One region of the Uruburuella testudinis genome, then DNA from elsewhere that is predicted to be linked to it. Evidence: predicted binding sites of a transcription regulator. Region 1 holds the regulator's gene; the other holds the start of a gene.
What was found. Region 1 encodes sigma-54, which starts transcription at its own class of promoters, with help from an activator protein. Its sites were predicted from a motif close to CTGGCACGCTTCATGCTT; they were not measured.
Positions count from the first base shown of each region.

Region 2: the regulator sigma-54 is predicted to act here: its motif matches at 2,114-2,131, upstream of LVJ83_RS13150 (pilin).

Region 1 is NZ_CP091508.1:543,548-551,720, reverse strand. Features, by position in the region: gene prmA (50S ribosomal protein L11 methyltransferase) at 1-41, shown strand, start outside; gene LVJ83_RS02490 (hypothetical protein) at 62-451, shown strand; gene hpf (ribosome hibernation-promoting factor, HPF/YfiA family) at 889-1,212, opposite strand; gene rpoN (RNA polymerase factor sigma-54) at 1,289-2,632, opposite strand; gene lptB (LPS export ABC transporter ATP-binding protein) at 2,653-3,387, opposite strand; gene lptA (lipopolysaccharide transport periplasmic protein LptA) at 3,535-4,044, opposite strand; gene lptC (LPS export ABC transporter periplasmic protein LptC) at 4,025-4,606, opposite strand; gene LVJ83_RS02460 (KdsC family phosphatase) at 4,603-5,139, opposite strand; gene LVJ83_RS02455 (KpsF/GutQ family sugar-phosphate isomerase) at 5,249-6,223, opposite strand; gene tal (transaldolase) at 6,303-7,358, shown strand; gene LVJ83_RS02445 (nitroreductase family protein) at 7,646-8,173, opposite strand, start outside.
Region 2 is NZ_CP091508.1:2,871,124-2,879,296, forward strand. Features, by position in the region: gene grxC (glutaredoxin 3) at 24-293, shown strand; gene secB (protein-export chaperone SecB) at 358-792, shown strand; gene LVJ83_RS13145 (hypothetical protein) at 1,521-1,796, opposite strand; gene LVJ83_RS13150 (pilin) at 2,292-2,723, shown strand; gene LVJ83_RS13605 (pilin) at 2,760-3,236, shown strand; gene rclC (reactive chlorine resistance membrane protein RclC) at 3,378-3,959, opposite strand; gene LVJ83_RS13170 (carboxymuconolactone decarboxylase family protein) at 4,060-4,401, opposite strand; gene LVJ83_RS13175 (AraC family transcriptional regulator) at 4,602-5,585, shown strand; gene LVJ83_RS13180 (hypothetical protein) at 5,632-5,775, shown strand; gene LVJ83_RS13185 (L-lactate dehydrogenase) at 5,992-6,948, opposite strand; gene apbC (iron-sulfur cluster carrier protein ApbC) at 7,102-8,173, shown strand, end outside.

The DNA.
Region 1 (8,173 bases):
TGGATAACGGCTGGGCCTGCTTGAGCGGCGTCAAACGCTAGGGTGTCCGGACAATTTGTTTATGAGGGGATTTTTGTTCCTGAAAATGCAGATGCCGGGCAAAAAACGCAGCAAGATTGGACATCTTGCGAGACTTTTTAACGCAGCAGATGCGTTTTCAGGGATAAAATCCGCTCATAAACGACATTCAGTCAGCGTAGCAGCTGTATTTTTAACCCCGTCGGGCAAAAATACAGTTGCTACGCGGCTCCCTCTGCGGGGGAGCGTTGGAGAGTCGGCGGCAAACCGCAGGTTTGCTTCATCACGTATTCCACCATCCCCATCATTTTCAGACGGCCTATTCCTGCCCTCTCGCCAACACCTCGGCATACTCCGGGCAATCTTCTCTGTGCGCACCGCTCAGATAACCGGCACTCATCAAAAAATCATTTTTGGGTTTCAGACGGCCTAACCCTTATTTAAGCCTCGCGGCTTGCGCCCTCTCCCTAACCCTCTCCCACAGGAGAGGGAACTCGGTTGCCGTTATGTTTGCCGTTGCACGTTTGGGGCGGCGTTTGTTTTTATGGCCAATCTCACCACTTCAGCAACCTAGGGTATTCTGACCATTCAGAATGATTCAGATTTTTTGTGATAAAAGTGCTGATGCCAGGTAAAAAACGCAGCAAGATTGAACATCTTGCGAGGCTTTTTAACGCAGCAGATGCGTTTTCAGGGGCAAAATACACCCGTAAATCGAATTGTCCGGACACCCTAGAGGCACGATCGGCATAACGCCATCAAATCAGGAAAACAAGGCCGTCTGAAACCGCACTTTGCAAAACGGTTTTCAGACGGCCTCAAGCAAAAAGCTCCGGATTTCCGGAGCTTTTTTATCGGTCTGATAAGGTTTTATTCTTCTTCGACCACCGCAGGGGCGGGGGCGGAACGGACATCGTTGCTTTTGCCTTTATGTTTCAACACAGCGCGGTCAAGCTTGTCCATCAATACATCTATCGCCGCATACATATCCGACTCAACCGCTTCAACATGCAAATCTTTGCCCACCAGATGCACATCGGCCTCTGCTTTTTTGTTAACTTTTTCCACCGAAAGGGTAACGGTCACAGAAATCACATTGTCTGTATGGCGGTTGATGCGCTCCAACTTGGCGGCAACATGTTTTTTGACGGCTTCAGTTACATCGAAATTCAAACCGGTAATTTTCAGGTTCATGATTTACTCCTTCGGTTGGGGTTTCGGGCTGTTAGGGCATCCTAGGCAGCCCCGGTCAATATTGCCGCCGCCCGGCTCAAGGCTTGCGCTGATGCGCCGGCGGAATATGCAGGGCTTCGCGGTATTTGGCCACCGTCCGGCGGGCGATGTCGATGCCCTGCTGTTTCAACAATTTGCTCAATGCTTCATCAGAATAAGGTTTTTGCTTGTTCTCCGCTGCAACCAATTGCGCCATCACGGCTTTGACCGCACTTTGGCTGGCGCCCTCGCCATCCTCGGTGGCAACGGCCTGTGTGAAGAAATAGCGTAACGCAAACACGCCGCGCGGGCAAGACAAATATTTATGGTTCACCGCCCGCGATACGGTGCTTTCGGCCACACCCAATTCGGCGGCGGCATCTTTCAACAGCATGGGGCTCAGGCCGATTTCGCCGAATACAAAAAAATCTTCTTGCCGCTCAACAATATATTCGGCCAAACGCAATACGGTGCTTTTGCGGTGGGCGAGGCTGTCGATTTTTTGCCGGGCTTCGATTAATTTTTCTTTCCAAACCTTATCCACACCCTCTGCGGCCTCGAGCATGGTGCAGTATTCGCGGTTCAGGCGTATTTTCGGCCAGGCGGATTCATTGCCGCTCACTACCCATCCTTCTTTGCCCTCCCGCACCCATACATCGGGCTGCACATACGCCGTCGGCTCGGCCGAAACAAAACCGTAAGCAGGATAAGGATTTAAACCGGCAATCAAATCAAGGGCCGTCTGAATGGTTTCGGTGCTGTCTTGCGGCAGTGCTTTTTTAAATTTGCCGATATTTTGCTGGCGGCTTTTGCCCAATTGGTCGAGAAACAGGTTGACAATGCGGGCGGCACAATTGCGTGGCGGCGATGCGGGCAGGCGCTGCAATTGCAACAACAGTGATTCGCGCAAATCGGCAGCGCCCACGCCGGGCGGATCGAAGGTGTGCAGCTGGTCGAGCGCTTCTTGCAGGCTGTCTTCTTCCAACATCCATTCCAGCGGCGTGTGGTCAATAATATCGCTGAAGCTGTCGGTTAAATAGCCTTGTTCGTCGAGGAAATCAATCAGAATGTGCACTCGCGCGGCTTCGCTGTCGCTCAAAGGATGTTCGCATACCTGTTTGTGCAAAAAAGCGTTGAAATCGTCTTCTTCGGCCAGTGTCGCCCAAATGTCTTCCGCGTCCTCGCCACTCAAGCGGTTTGCTTTACCGATATCGGCGGAAAGCTGCGGCCCGCTGCCCTCTTCTTCGCTGTCGGGGCGCTCCAATAAAGGGTTATCCTGCAACCATTCTTCCACTTCCTGCTCCAGCTCCAAACCGGACATCTGCAAAATACGCAAAGATTGTTGCAGACTCTGGTTCAGCTGCTGGGTTTGTTTCAGTTTTAGCTGGAAAGTTTGGCTCATGGCAAAGGCTTGATAAAGGCTTAATAGTCGAAGTTTTCGCCCAGATACACGGCGCGGACCTGTTCGTCGTTAACCAGCTCTTCGGGATGGCCGGATGCCAATACGGTGCCGTCGCTGATGATATAGGCCCGGTCGCAGATGCGTAGGGTTTCGCGAACATTGTGATCGGTAATCAACACGCCGATGCCGCGGCTTTTGAGAAATTCGATGATTTTTTGAATGTCGATGACGGCCAGCGGATCCACCCCGGCAAACGGCTCGTCAAGCAAGATGAAGCGCGGTTTCATCGCCAATACGCGGGCGATTTCCACACGGCGGCGCTCACCGCCCGAAAGTGACGGTGCGGGATTGTTGCGCAGGCGCTCGATGTTCAAGTCTGCCAATAATTTATCCAGCTCTTCATTCATCCGGTTTTTGGCTGTGCCGCTGATTTCGAGAATGGCACGGATATTTTGCTCCACCGTCATCTTGCGGAAAATCGAGGCTTCCTGCGGCAAATAGCCCAAGCCCAAGCGGGCGCGCTCATGTATCGGCAAATGGCGGATTTCGTTACCGTCTAATTCCACGCTGCCGTTATCTGCGGCAATCAGGCCCACGATCATATAAAAGCTGGTGGTTTTGCCGGCACCGTTGGGGCCGAGCAGCCCCACCACTTCGCCGCTTTCAATCTCCAGCGAGAAATTTTTGACCACTTGGCGCTTTTTGAAGCTTTTTTGCAGATTTTGAACATTTAAACGGCTGCGTTGGATATCCATATGCATTCACTCTGATGATATATGCTTGCTATTGTAGTCTGTTTTAAGGCCGTCTGAAACGTTATCTTTTCAGACGGCCTTTGGTTTGACAGCCTTGCGGTATCTGAAACGGCCGTCTGAAAATACTGGCTCTCAAAGGCCGGCTGTTTACTGATTCGGCTGAATCACCACGGTAACCCGCTTGCCGCTTCTGCCGCCCGCTGCTTTGCTGCCGCTGACGGTATACACTTCGGTGCGGGTGTTGTAAACAATGCTGGCGCCTTCGGCACGGTCGCCGCCGCGCTGCACTTTGGCGTTGCCGGTCAGCTTCACCACGCCGGTGGCCGATGAATATTCAACCTGGTTGGCCTGCCCCGCTACGGTGCCTTTGTTGCCGTCGAGCGTTTGGCTGAAGCGCACAGGGCTGCCATTGGCGTTCATCAGCTGCTGTCCGTTGTTGTCGCGGGATACGCGCACGCTGCCGGCACGGATATTGAGTGTGCCCTGTTTGATAATCACATTGCCGCTGAAAGTGGTGACTTGATTGGCCTGATCCAACGAGCCTTGATCGGCCTCGATTTCAATCGGCTTGCTGCGGTCACTCTCCAGCGCTGCCGCCGGAACAGCTGCGGCTATCAACACGGCACAAAAAGCGGTTTTAAGGGTTTTGCGGGTCATAAATAATGGCTTTCACTCGTGAAGGTAAATTCAACAAACCTTGTTTGTGGTCATAAGTCAAACCGTTGGCCGTGCCGTGTGATTGGCCGTATTGGTAAACCACCGGCTCATCGGTTTGGGCAATTTCGGTTTGGGTATCCACCATCAGGCTGCCGGTTTTTAAAACACCTGCCGGGCGCCGGGCATCGGCATTTTTGGTCAACACCACATTTTTTTCAAACCACACTTTGCGGTTATCGGTGTTGTAGCGGGCTTCTTCGCTGCTAACGTCATACAGCAGGCTGCCTTTGTCGTAAAGCGACAACTGCGGCTGCGAAAAATAAACATCATCGCTTTTCGGCAGCTGCCAGGCGCTCTGGGCGCTCAGGTTTTCTTTCAGACGGCCGCTCTCATCAAACCGCTTGCCGTCAATACCGTTCATGGCATACTGCGGCTCTTTGGGATTGAGCACCACTTCTTCAACGTCGACTTCGCTGATGCGCCCCAGCCATGCACTCAACCCGCCCAAGCAGGCAGCAAGCACCAGCGGAAACAACCAGCCGTAACGCCATTTTTTCATCATTTGACATACTCGTTTAAAGCAGGCTCCAACGTGCCTTGCGCCTGCATAATCAAATCGCACAACTCGCGCACTGCGCCTTTGCCGGCGCTTTTCCGGGTCACATACGCAGCATGCTTCAGGGTAAATTCGTGAGCCTCAGGCACCGCCACCGGCAGGCCGCAACGCACCATCACCGGCAAATCCACCACATCATCGCCGATAAAAGCGCATTCATGCTCAGCCACTCCGGCTTTTTCACGCAAATCGGCATAGGCGGCTTTTTTATCATGAATGCCTTTGTAATAATATTGAATGCCCAACTGCTGCACGCGGATACCCACCGAAGGTGCATCACGGCCGGTAATAATCGCTGTTTGCACGCCGCTGTTTTGCAGCATTTTCAAACCGTGACCGTCCAGCGTGTGAAAAGATTTAATCTCTTCCCCGTTATCGCGGATATAAATATGGCCGTCGGTCAGCACGCCGTCAACATCCATAATCAACAGCTTGATTTTGGCGGCTCGGGTTTGGATTTCCGGGGAACAGGTTGGCATGAATAATTTTCTTTCTGGCTTGAGTGGTTTCAGACGGCCTTGTCTTTTATTTTAACATGCTTGAAGTGAAAGAAGCCGTTTAGATAGCATAAGGGCAGGTAAACCGCCGTCAGACAATGCGCGCTTTCAGCAAATCGTGCATATTCAAAGCCCCGATCAATCTGTTGTCGTTATCGGTGACCAATAAGCCGTTGACATGGTTTTGCTGCATATGTTTCAACGCTTCTGTGGCCAATTTTCCAGCATCAATGGTTTTCGGATTATTGTGCATGATATGGTCAACCGCCAGGCCCGAAAAATTATCGCGCTCCTGAAACAGGCGGCGCAAATCGCCATCGGTAAACACGCCTTTCAGGCAACCTGACTGATCGGTTACCGCCAACATGCCCAAGCCTTTTTCGCTCATGCGTATAATCGCATCTTTCAGTAACGTGCCGGAAACCACCGCCGGTAATTCGTCGCCCGCATGCATCACATCTTCAACACGCAACAACAGGCGCTTACCCAAACTTCCCGCCGGATGGCTCAAAGCAAAATCATTCAAAGTAAATGAACGCGCCCGCAACAATACTACGGCCAATGCATCGCCCAAGCCCATAACGGCCGTTGTGCTGGAAGTAGGCGCCAAACCCAACGGACATGCTTCTTTCGACACTGCAGCCGTGATGTGGATATCAGCATGCCGCGCCATCGTAGATGTGGCTTTCGAGGTAATGCAAATCAGCGTAACCGCCTTACGCTTCAATGCCGGGATAATAACCGTTACCTCTTCATTTTCACCTGAATTAGAAATAGCAATCACCACATCACCGTCTACAATCATACCCAAATCGCCATGCGCCGCTTCAGCCGGGTGTACGAAAAATGCCGGTGTGCCGGTAGATGCCATGGTAGCGGCCATTTTCCGGCCGATATGCCCGGATTTTCCCATTCCCATAATCACCACCCGCCCGGTGCACTCCAGCAGAGCCTCAGCAGCTTGCACAAAGTGTTCGTTTAAAGATGCGGCTATTTCATCCAAAGCTTGGGATTCAATATGTAAAACATCTCTTGCCCACGCTAAATACTGCTTGCTATTTGCCATGATTGGTTCCTGTGAAGACTACCCAAAGCCCTGATTTCGGGGTAGGATGGTGTTTCAACACTAATAAAGGGTTTCAGAGATGACTATTTTATCGGACGTTAAAGCATTAGGCCAACAAATCTGGCTTGATAACCTTTCACGCTCGCTGATTCAAAGCGGCGAGTTGGCAGAGATGTTGCAGCAAGGGGTATGCGGCGTAACCTCCAATCCCGCCATTTTCCAAAAAGCTTTTGCCGGCGATGCACTGTATGCCGACGAGATTGCCCACCTCAAACAGCAAAACCTGTCGCCCAAGCAGCGTTACGAAACGCTCGCCATTGCCGATGTGCAGGCCGCTTGCGATGTATGCCTGCCCGAATTTGAAAGCACCGGCGGCAAAACCGGCTTTGTCAGCCTGGAAGTAGCGCCCGACCTTTCTCAAGACACCGAAGGCACGGTTGCCGAAGCCAAACGGCTGCATGCGGCCATCAACCGCCCGAATGTATTAATCAAAGTGCCCACCACCGATGCCGGTGTTGCCGCTTTGGAACAATTGGTTGAAGCCGGCATCAGCATCAACCTGACCCTGCTGTTTTCCCGCAAACAAACGCTGAAAGCCTATGAAGCTTATACTAAAGGCATTAAGGCGCGTTTGGCCGCAAGCAAACCGGTCGACCATATTCAGGTTGTGGCCAGCTTCTTTCTCTCCCGCATCGACAGCGCGCTTGATGCCACCCTGCCCGAGCACCTGCAAGGCAAAACCGCTATTGCCCTGGCCAAAGCCGCCTATCTCGACTGGGAAGCCTTTTTCGGCGGCGAGCACTTCACTCAGCTTGCTGCGCAGGGCGCCAACCGGATGCAATTATTGTGGGCCTCTACCGGTGTTAAAAACCCGGCTTACCCCGATACGCTGTATGTAGACAGCCTGATCGGCGCACAAACCGTTAACACCGTACCCGATGCCACCTTGAAAGCCTTTATCGATCACGGCACGGCCAAAGCCACGCTGACCGACAATACTGATGAAGCGCTGGCGCAACTGGCCGAAGCAGAAAAAGCGGGCATTGATTTGGAAGCATTGGCCGTCCGCTTACAAGAAGACGGCTTGAAGCAGTTTGAAGATGCTTTCAACAAACTGCTGGCACCCTTAGCCTGATAAGGGCTGAAGCAAAAAAGGCATGTATTCCAACATGCCTTTTTTTGTTTCAGACGGCCTCATGTATGATGATCGTCATGGCCGTCTGAAACGCACTTACCATACCGCCAATTTATAAAAGCAAGAGCCGAAGGCAGTGCAGATACCGTTAAATTCAAATAAATTGACTACAGAAAACTGGGCAAAAATCATTCATGCGCACGAGCAAGGTTACCGCGCAGCACCTTGCAAAGCAAAGGCCGTCTGAAACATTTCTGTTTCAGACGGCCTTTTTAGACAACAATCACTTACGCGCCATATACTTTCAAGCGCACATCCAGCGGTGAGAATGTTTTCTCGCCGGCCGCTGCTTCAATGCCGCCGAACACCATTTGCGCGCGCAAACGCCATGAAGCAGGGATATCCCATTCTGCCGCCACTGCATTGTCGATCAACGGGTTATAGTGTTGCAGGTTGGCGCCGATACCGGCCTCAGCCAGTGTGGTCCACACCGCATATTGGTGCATGGCATCGGTATGTTCGCTCCACACCGGAAAGTTATCGGCATAAGTGGGGAACTGCTCTTGCAGGTTTTTCACCACTTCTTGATCTTCAAAAAACATCACTGAGCCGGCAGCCGCTTTAAACATCGCCAGTTTTTCGGCTGTGGGCGCAAATTTATCGGCCGGCACAATCGCCCGCAGCGCATCTTCGGCAAACTGCCATAATTTTTCATGCTCAGCACCAAACAAAACCACCACGCGGGTTGATTGCGAATTAAACGATGAAGGTGTGTGCAGCACCGCATGTTCCACAATTTTTGCCACTTCCTCATT
Region 2 (8,173 bases), 620 kb from region 1:
CAACCGAAAGCAAACGCCCCCTTATGCAACCCGTCAAGCTCTACTCCGGCCCCTACTGCCCTTATTGCACCATGGCCAAACAATTTTTAAAATCACTCGGCGTTACCGGCATCGAAGAAATCCGCGTCGACCGCGACCCCGCCGCCTATGCCGAAATGCAGCAGATTACCGGCCAGCGCAGCGTGCCGCAGATTTTTATCGGCACCACCCACGTCGGCGGTTTTACCGATTTATACAGCCTGCACCGACAAGGCGGCCTAAACGAGCTGCTGAACGGCGAGCCGCAAGACTGAAACACAGCACCCGATATCCTTTGCTGCAAACGCAGCCCAACCCCTCCTATAGAGAGAAACCCTTATGAGCGAAGAATTACAACCCGTATTCAGCATCGAAAAACTGTATGTAAAAGATATGTCGCTGGAAGTGCCGCATGCCCCGCGCATTTTTCTGGAGCAAAGCGAGCCGGAAGTCGACATGCGCGTTTCCACCGAGAGCAGCAAACTCGAAGACGAATTCTATGAAGTGAGCGTAACCGTAACCGTAACCGCCAAGCTCGAAGACGAACGCGTGATGTTCCTCAACGAAGTATCGCAAGGCGGCATTTTCCGCCTCGCCAACATCCCCGAAGAAGACGTGCAACTGCTGCTGGCCGTAGCCTGCCCCAACATCCTCTTCCCCTACGCCCGCGAAGCCGTGTCCAACACCATCACCCGCGCCGGCTTCCCGCCCGTGCTGCTCGCCCCGATTAACTTCGAAGCCATGTATCAGCAAAACCAAGAAGGCAACGCCTGATATCAAAGCACCACACAAAGGCCGTCTGAAACCCGCATCTGCAAGCGTTTCAGACGGCCTTCAGCATATATTCAGCGTATAGATAGCCAAGACAAGCCAACGCAATCAGGTTATTTTCACATTGGCTGCCGACAGCCCTTTACTGTTTTGCCCTAACCCGTTGGCACGGGAGGGAATGGTGTTGCTGAACATTCAAACTTTTGGTGGAACAAGTGTGGCAGGCGCAGATCAGATACTTGTATCCGACAAATCGTTCGAGATTCTTATTGATACCAAATGATTTCAGCCGTCTGAAAATGTCAGATTCAAACATCCGACCCACATCGTGTATCGCATGAATTCTGCCCACGAAAACCCTGCGCATACAAAGGCCGTCTGAAAAAACATGCTTTCAGACGGCCTTGTTTACAGAATAATATCCATTCATAAAAGTGAGCGGATAAGGCAAACCGATGCAGCCAGGTGATTTTTGTAAAGGGTATGCGCGAAGAGCAGCAATGCAGCAGGCTTACAGCGCAACACTCGGGCACGGAGCCAATCATCACGGGCTGCCGGGCTGATGGATAACGGAAATGAAATTATCCGCCGGCGTTCGATTACCGTTCGGGTGGTTCGGTCAGCGTTTGATGAGCGCTCTGTCGGCAGCGCGGCACTCCGTTCCCTGCTCCACGGGAGCAAAACATAACCCGCCCCGCCCGACACTTCAACAAACTCAGCCGCCCGCTTTTTCAAGCCGCCCCGAAAAAACCCAGCAGCAGCGGCAAATAACCGCTGCGCTCCAACACCACCCAAGCCACACCTCCCGCCACCGCCAACCAGCCATACAGCATCAGCAAAGCCTTGGCATAATTGACCTTACTCGGATTGGTATTGCGCCCAAACAGCCAAAAACAAGCAGCAAGCAGATTCAGCGGCGGCAGCATCATCACCGCCACCGCCCACAACCATTCCCCCGGGCGGACCACAGGCGCATATTTCGGTTCATCAAAAGGCGTACGCATCATTCACACAGCCGGCATAAATTAGAAAGGCTCGGATAGTAACATAACAAGAATAACTTTCAAAATAACAGAAAATGCCAAAAATATTATCTTGCCGCCTACCCTTTTCCGCTCACAGACAGCCGCCTCCGGCAACCGGCTTGTTATGCCGAAAAAATACACAAAATGCATGACAAAAAACGCCAAAACTGACAAAATGCGGCAGCCTGTTGCCACGCCTACCGTTTCAGGCCGTCTGAAACGGTAGGCTTTCAAAAGCCAAAAATATAAAAATTAATATAAAACAATTTATTATAAAAACTCACCGCTGTTTTAAATATTTGGCATGGCAGATGCTTGCTACCACTCATCCGCCACCCACGTGCCGAATCAGAGCAGCGGCGCGGCAAGGGCGGAAAGCTGTTTATTCCTTCTTCGTTTTGCTATAAACATGCCGAACACATTACGGTTTTATACTAAAAATTATTCACATTTCATTTATTTTGGAGTTTTAAGAACATGAAAGCAACCCAAAAAGGCTTTACTTTAATCGAGCTGATGATTGTTATTGCCATTATCGGTATTTTGGCTGTCATCGCTTTGCCGGCTTACCAAGACTACACTGCACGCGCTCAAGTATCTGAAGCCTTCTCTTTGGCTGAAGGCCAAAAAGCAGCCGTTACCGAATTCTTTGCCGATCGTGGTGAATGGCCGGATGATAATGCAGACGCAGGCGTAGCAGCGCCGACGGATATTAATGGCCGTTATGTAGAACAAGTGACGATTGGTGGTGAGGGTGTTATTACTGCAACCATGCGCGAAACAGATACAAATGCCGATATCCGAGGCAGAACCTTAACACTTACGCCGACTCAACAAGGCGGCTCCTTTACTTGGGCTTGTAATGGCACCATTGACGCCAAATTCCGCCCTGCATCTTGCCGCGAGTAAACAGGCACGATAATCAAAGTTAAAAAAGCGGGGCTTATGCCCCGCTTTTTCTATGAAAATATTCAAGGGGCGGCTATGCTATCTAACCATCGAACAAAAGGATTTACGTTAATTGAACTGATGATTGTGATAGGTATCATCGGCATATTGGCGGTAATAGCTTTACCTGCCTACACAAATTATGTTGCCCGTGCTCAAGTATCGGAAGCCATTCAATTGGCCGCAAGTTTAAAAGTTGAAGTAGAAGCTGCTTATGCGGATACCGGTAGCCTCCCCATCAATGCAGCCATCTCTCAAAGAGGGGGTAATGCGGGTAATTATGTGGATAGGATTAACGTAGATAACAATAGCGGTGTTATCACCGCCACCATCTCCCAGCAAGCTGCTACCCCCATCCAGGGATTAACCGTTACCTTAACGCCCGGGTTTACCGTAAATGACCAGCAAGGGAACACCTCTTGGGTTTGCGGCGGCACCGTACCTGATAATTTCCTGCCGGTTTCTTGCAAATAAATGGCCAACTCACAAACCGTGCAGCTATTGTAGCGTCATCGCTGCCCACACAACCCACCCACAACCGCCTAACAAATCCAGCATAAAATCAGGCCGTCTGAAACAGTTTTCAGACGGCCTGATTTTATTGCCGATCAAAGCTTATGCCGCAACCGCATCAGCCGATTGTTTGCGGATGGCTTTGGCCGAATCCACCATGGCTACGAAGCCGCAGGCCAGCATCATGATGTCTTTCAATACCAAACGCCCGGCACCGGAAAGGTAGGGAAAGCCGGTGTGCGCATCGGCGCCGTGCACCCAGGTTTCAGGTGTGAACAGCAAAAACGTGAAGGTCACAAACGGGGTTAAAAAGCACAGCAAGGCGCCGAAAAAGCCGACTTTGGGCGAAAGATAGTGCGACAGCAGCAGCAGCGCAAACGCAATTTCAACCACGCCCAGGCCGTTGGAATAGCCGTAGGTGTTGTTGGCTTCGTGCCAAATGCGGTGTTCGGGTATCAGCGCGCCTTCGTGGTTCATATATTGCAGATAGTTGAGCGGGTCGTTATACAGCCACGACATAAACGGGCTGTTGGCCACAAACGGCACGATGCTGTCGGCTTCGTAAGGAATAAATTTCAGCCAGCCTATCCACAAAAACACCACGGCGATAGCAATCCGGCATAAATGCACACCCAGTTGCTCTGAGTTGGCAATCTTGTTGATTAAGTCACGATAGAAATCCATTGTAAATCCTTTCAAGTTATTTACAGGTTAAAAAAAGAATTTCTTCCTGGCTTAATGTGTTATGTATTTGTTTTATTTTTTATATTGACTGCCAGCCGGCTTAATTTCCGCGCTGGCTCTCCACGGCCTCCATCGCCCGCAGCGAATAGGTGTAGGCGGCGCCGGCGTTGAGTGAAATCGCAGTGGCTAAGGCGCCGGCGATTTCGCTGTCGGTAGCGCCGGCTTTTACTGCGGCTTCGGCATGCACGCTGATGCAGCTTTCGCAACGGGTGGTAACCGCCACGGCCAGGGCGATAAGCTCGCGGGTTTTCGCATCAAGCGCTTCGGCAGCTGCGGCCTGCTCCAACGCCTGATAAGCCTGCAACATGCGCGGATGCTTGCCGCCGAGTTTGCCGAAGGCTTTTTTCACCAGCGCGGCGTGTTGTTTCCAGTCTAAAAACATGGTGTTGCTCCTTTACGGTGGTCTTGCTGATAATCGATGCGTTTATTTTGCGCTTGTTTCAGCACACTCGCTTATCTGATAATCTCTTTTTTCGTTGCAAAAAGCGCATTAACGGCTGTTAAACATTCGTGTACGGATGGATTTTGACAGCCGGGATGGTCTAGGGTGTCCTAAAACAACAAATGAGATAAAGGTTTTTGATGAGCAATATTTTAGACAAGCTGCTGGAATACGCGCAGGTGTCGGCGGCAATCGACACGCAATGCATGGTGAGCGGGCGCTGGCAGTTGCGCCACCCGGAAACAGAGCGGCGGGCTTATGTGCATATCGTCACTTCGGGCACGGGCGTATTGCAGCTGCCGGATGCGCCGCCGCAGCGGCTGTATGCGGGCGATTTGGTGTTTCTGCCCGGCGGCGGCGAGCATTGCATCAGCGATTACAACGGCAGCGGCGAGGCGGCGCCGGTGTCGTTTTGCCGGCGCGGACCGTGGACCTTGAAAAGCAACACTTCGGGGCGGGAAGATTTGGGCATGCTGTGCGGGCGCTTTGATTACCGGCTGCCGGGCAGCCTGCTGGATGATTTGCTGCAAGGCTATCCGCCGGTGGTGATTGTGCCGTGGCAGGACCTGCCGCAACTGCGCGCCTGGGTGGGCTTGTTGCAGCTGGAAATGCAGACGGCCGAAGATGAAGCGGAAGGCGCCTACAGCGTGGTCAACGGTTTGGCGCAAGCGCTGCTGGTATGGCTGGTGCGCTATTGCTGGCAGCAGCCGCAATGGCAGAATCCGCCGCCGGGGCTGCTGCGCGGCCAACAGGATGCGCGCTTGCGGCCTTTGCTGGCGGCGGTGATGGCCGACCCGGCCGGCGCCTGGACGGTGGAAACCATGGCCGAGCAGGTGCATTTGTCGCGCGCGCAATTTATGCGCGTGTTTCAGGCGGCCATGGCGCAAAGCCCGCACCAGTTTGTGATGCAGACCCGCTTGCGGCAGGCGGCGGTGTATCTGCGCAACCGCACCGACAGCGTGTTGCAGATTGCGCTGGCCACCGGCTTTCAAACCGAATCGCACTTTGCCCGCCTTTTCAAACAGCACTACGGCGCCACACCGCGCCAATACCGGATGCAGGCGGCATCACTGGGCAAGACATCGCCGCCGGCCGCCGAAGTCTGGATGGATTTTGCGATTTAGCCGCCGCAACCGCAAAACCGGCCTAGGGTGTCCGGACAATTTGTTTATGAGGGGATTTTTGTTCCTGAAAATGCAGATGCCAGGCAAAAAACGCAGCAAGATCGGCCATCTTGCGAGGCTTTTTAACGCAGCAGATGTGCTTTTAGCGCAAAAAAGGATGATACATGAATTGTCCGGACACCCTGGGTGATACTTGTAGGCCGAATGCTCGAATCCGATATTGTTCAGACGGCCAAAATCATTGGGTATCACAAGAATATCAAACCATTTGTCGGATACAAATATCCGGCCTGCGGCTTACTTTTGTGAATGGCATTATCCGTTTGAAAAAACAAACCGTTCAGACGGCCTCAAACAGGCCGTCTGAACGGTTTTATACACATTCGATTTTTTGCAGATGGTCGGATTATGCCTGAAAATCATCCACTTTTTGCTGATGGCTTTTCAGCAGTTGTGCCGATTGGTTAAATTTTGCCGCTTCATTTTCATCCAGCGGAATTTCAAATACGCGCACGGCACCTTGGCGGTTGATAACGGCAGGCACGCCGATGTATACGTTGTCTTGCCCCAATTCGCCCTGCAACAGGGTGGATACGGTCAGCACCACGCCCTGATTGTGCAAAATGGCATTGGAAATGCGGCTCAACCCCATGCCGATGCCGAAGCTGGTGGAGCCTTTGGCTTCGATAATGTCGTAGGCGGCGTTGCGCACATTTTGATGGATTTTTTCCATGCGCGCGCGGCCGTTTGCTTCTTGCTCAAATACTTGTTTCAGCGGCATGCCGGCAATGTGGGCGGCGCTCCAGGCGGCAATCACGCTGTCGCCGTGTTCGCCGATCATGTGCGCATCCACGCTCACCGGCGCCACATTGAATTCGTTGCCCAAACACACGCGGAAACGGGCGCTGTCGAGAATGGTGCCCGAGCCGATAACGCGCTCTTTGGGCAGGCCGGAAAACTTCCAGGTGGCGTAAGACAACACGTCGACCGGATTGGTGGCCACCAGAAAAATGCCGTTAAAGCCTGAAGCCATCACTTCGCTGACGATGGTGTGAAACACTTTAAGATTGTTGTCGATTAAATCCAGGCGGGTTTCGCCGTTGCGTTGCGGCACGCCTGCGCAGATGCACACGATATCGGCATCGGCACAATCGGCATAGCCGCCGACAAAAATATTGGCGGGCGTGGGCGCGTAAGGCATGCCGTGGCGCAAATCGCGCGCTTCGCCTTCGGCACGTTTGCGGTTGAGGTCGATCAGCACCATATCGTCGCAATGGCCTTGGTTGAGCATGGAATAGGCATAGCTGATGCCCACGGCGCCGGTGCCGATTACCACGACTTTGTTGCCCACTTTTTTCGTCATGCTGCGCTCCTGAAAAGGTTTGTCTCACCCCGATTATAGTGGTTTTCAATTTTGTAGCGTGATTTAGTCTGCTTTAAATTGCGTTAAAACTGATGCCGCCCACGCCTTGGCAGTTGCTTTTCGGCGGCGGCGCCCCCAATCTGTTAAAATCGTATCCACACATCACAAAGAGTTTCTCACATGAATATTCCAGCTATCGAAGCCGCCCTTGCTGCGGTTGAAATCCCCACTACCGGGCGCACTCTCGGCAGCGAAAATGCCGTGCAAAGCGTGGAAGCGCGCGCAGACGGGCTGCATATTGCCTTACAGTTCGGCTTTCCTGTGCAACATATCGGCGAAGCGCTGGCCGCGCGCGTTCAGACGGCCTTGCAAGATCTGGCCGGCACACAGCCGCTGCATTTGAGCCTCACCACCATAGTGGCTACCCATAAAGTGCAGCCCGGCGTGGCCACCATCAAAGGCGTAAAAAACATCATCGCCGTGGCTTCGGGCAAAGGCGGTGTGGGCAAATCCACCACTACCGCCAATCTGGCGGCCGCACTTGCGCGCATGGGCGCCCGTGTGGGCGTGCTCGATGCCGACCTCTACGGCCCCAGCCAGCCGACCATGTTCGGCGTGGCCGAGGGCAAGCCCGACCAGCGCGACGGCAAACTGGTGCCGGTGGTGGCCGAAGGCGGCGTGCAGGTGATGTCGATCGGCTTTCTGGTCGACACCGATCAGGCCGTGGTATGGCGCGGCCCCATGCTCAGCCAGGCCTTGCAGCAATTATTGTTTCAAAGCGAGTGGAACAATGTGGATTACCTTTTTATCGACCTGCCGCCCGGCACCGGCGATATCCAGCTGACCCTGTCGCAAAAAATCCCCGTAACCGGCTCGGTGGTGGTCACCACGCCGCAAGACATCGCCCTGATTGATGCACGCAAAGCGGTGGACATGTTTCAAAAGGTGAATATCCCGATTTTCGGCGTGTTGGAAAATATGTCGGTGCACATCTGCACCCACTGCGGCCACAGCGAAGCCATTTTCGGCAGCGACGGCGGCAAAGATTTGGCGGCCAAGCTCAAGGTGCCGCTGCTCGGCCAGCTGCCGCTGAGCCTGCCCGTGCGCGAAGCGATGGACAACGGCACCGCTGCGGCGCTGTTTGAACAGCAACCCGCCATTGCCGATATCTACACCGCCGCCGCCTTCCAAGTGGCGCTGGCGGTGGCCGACAAAGGCAAAGATT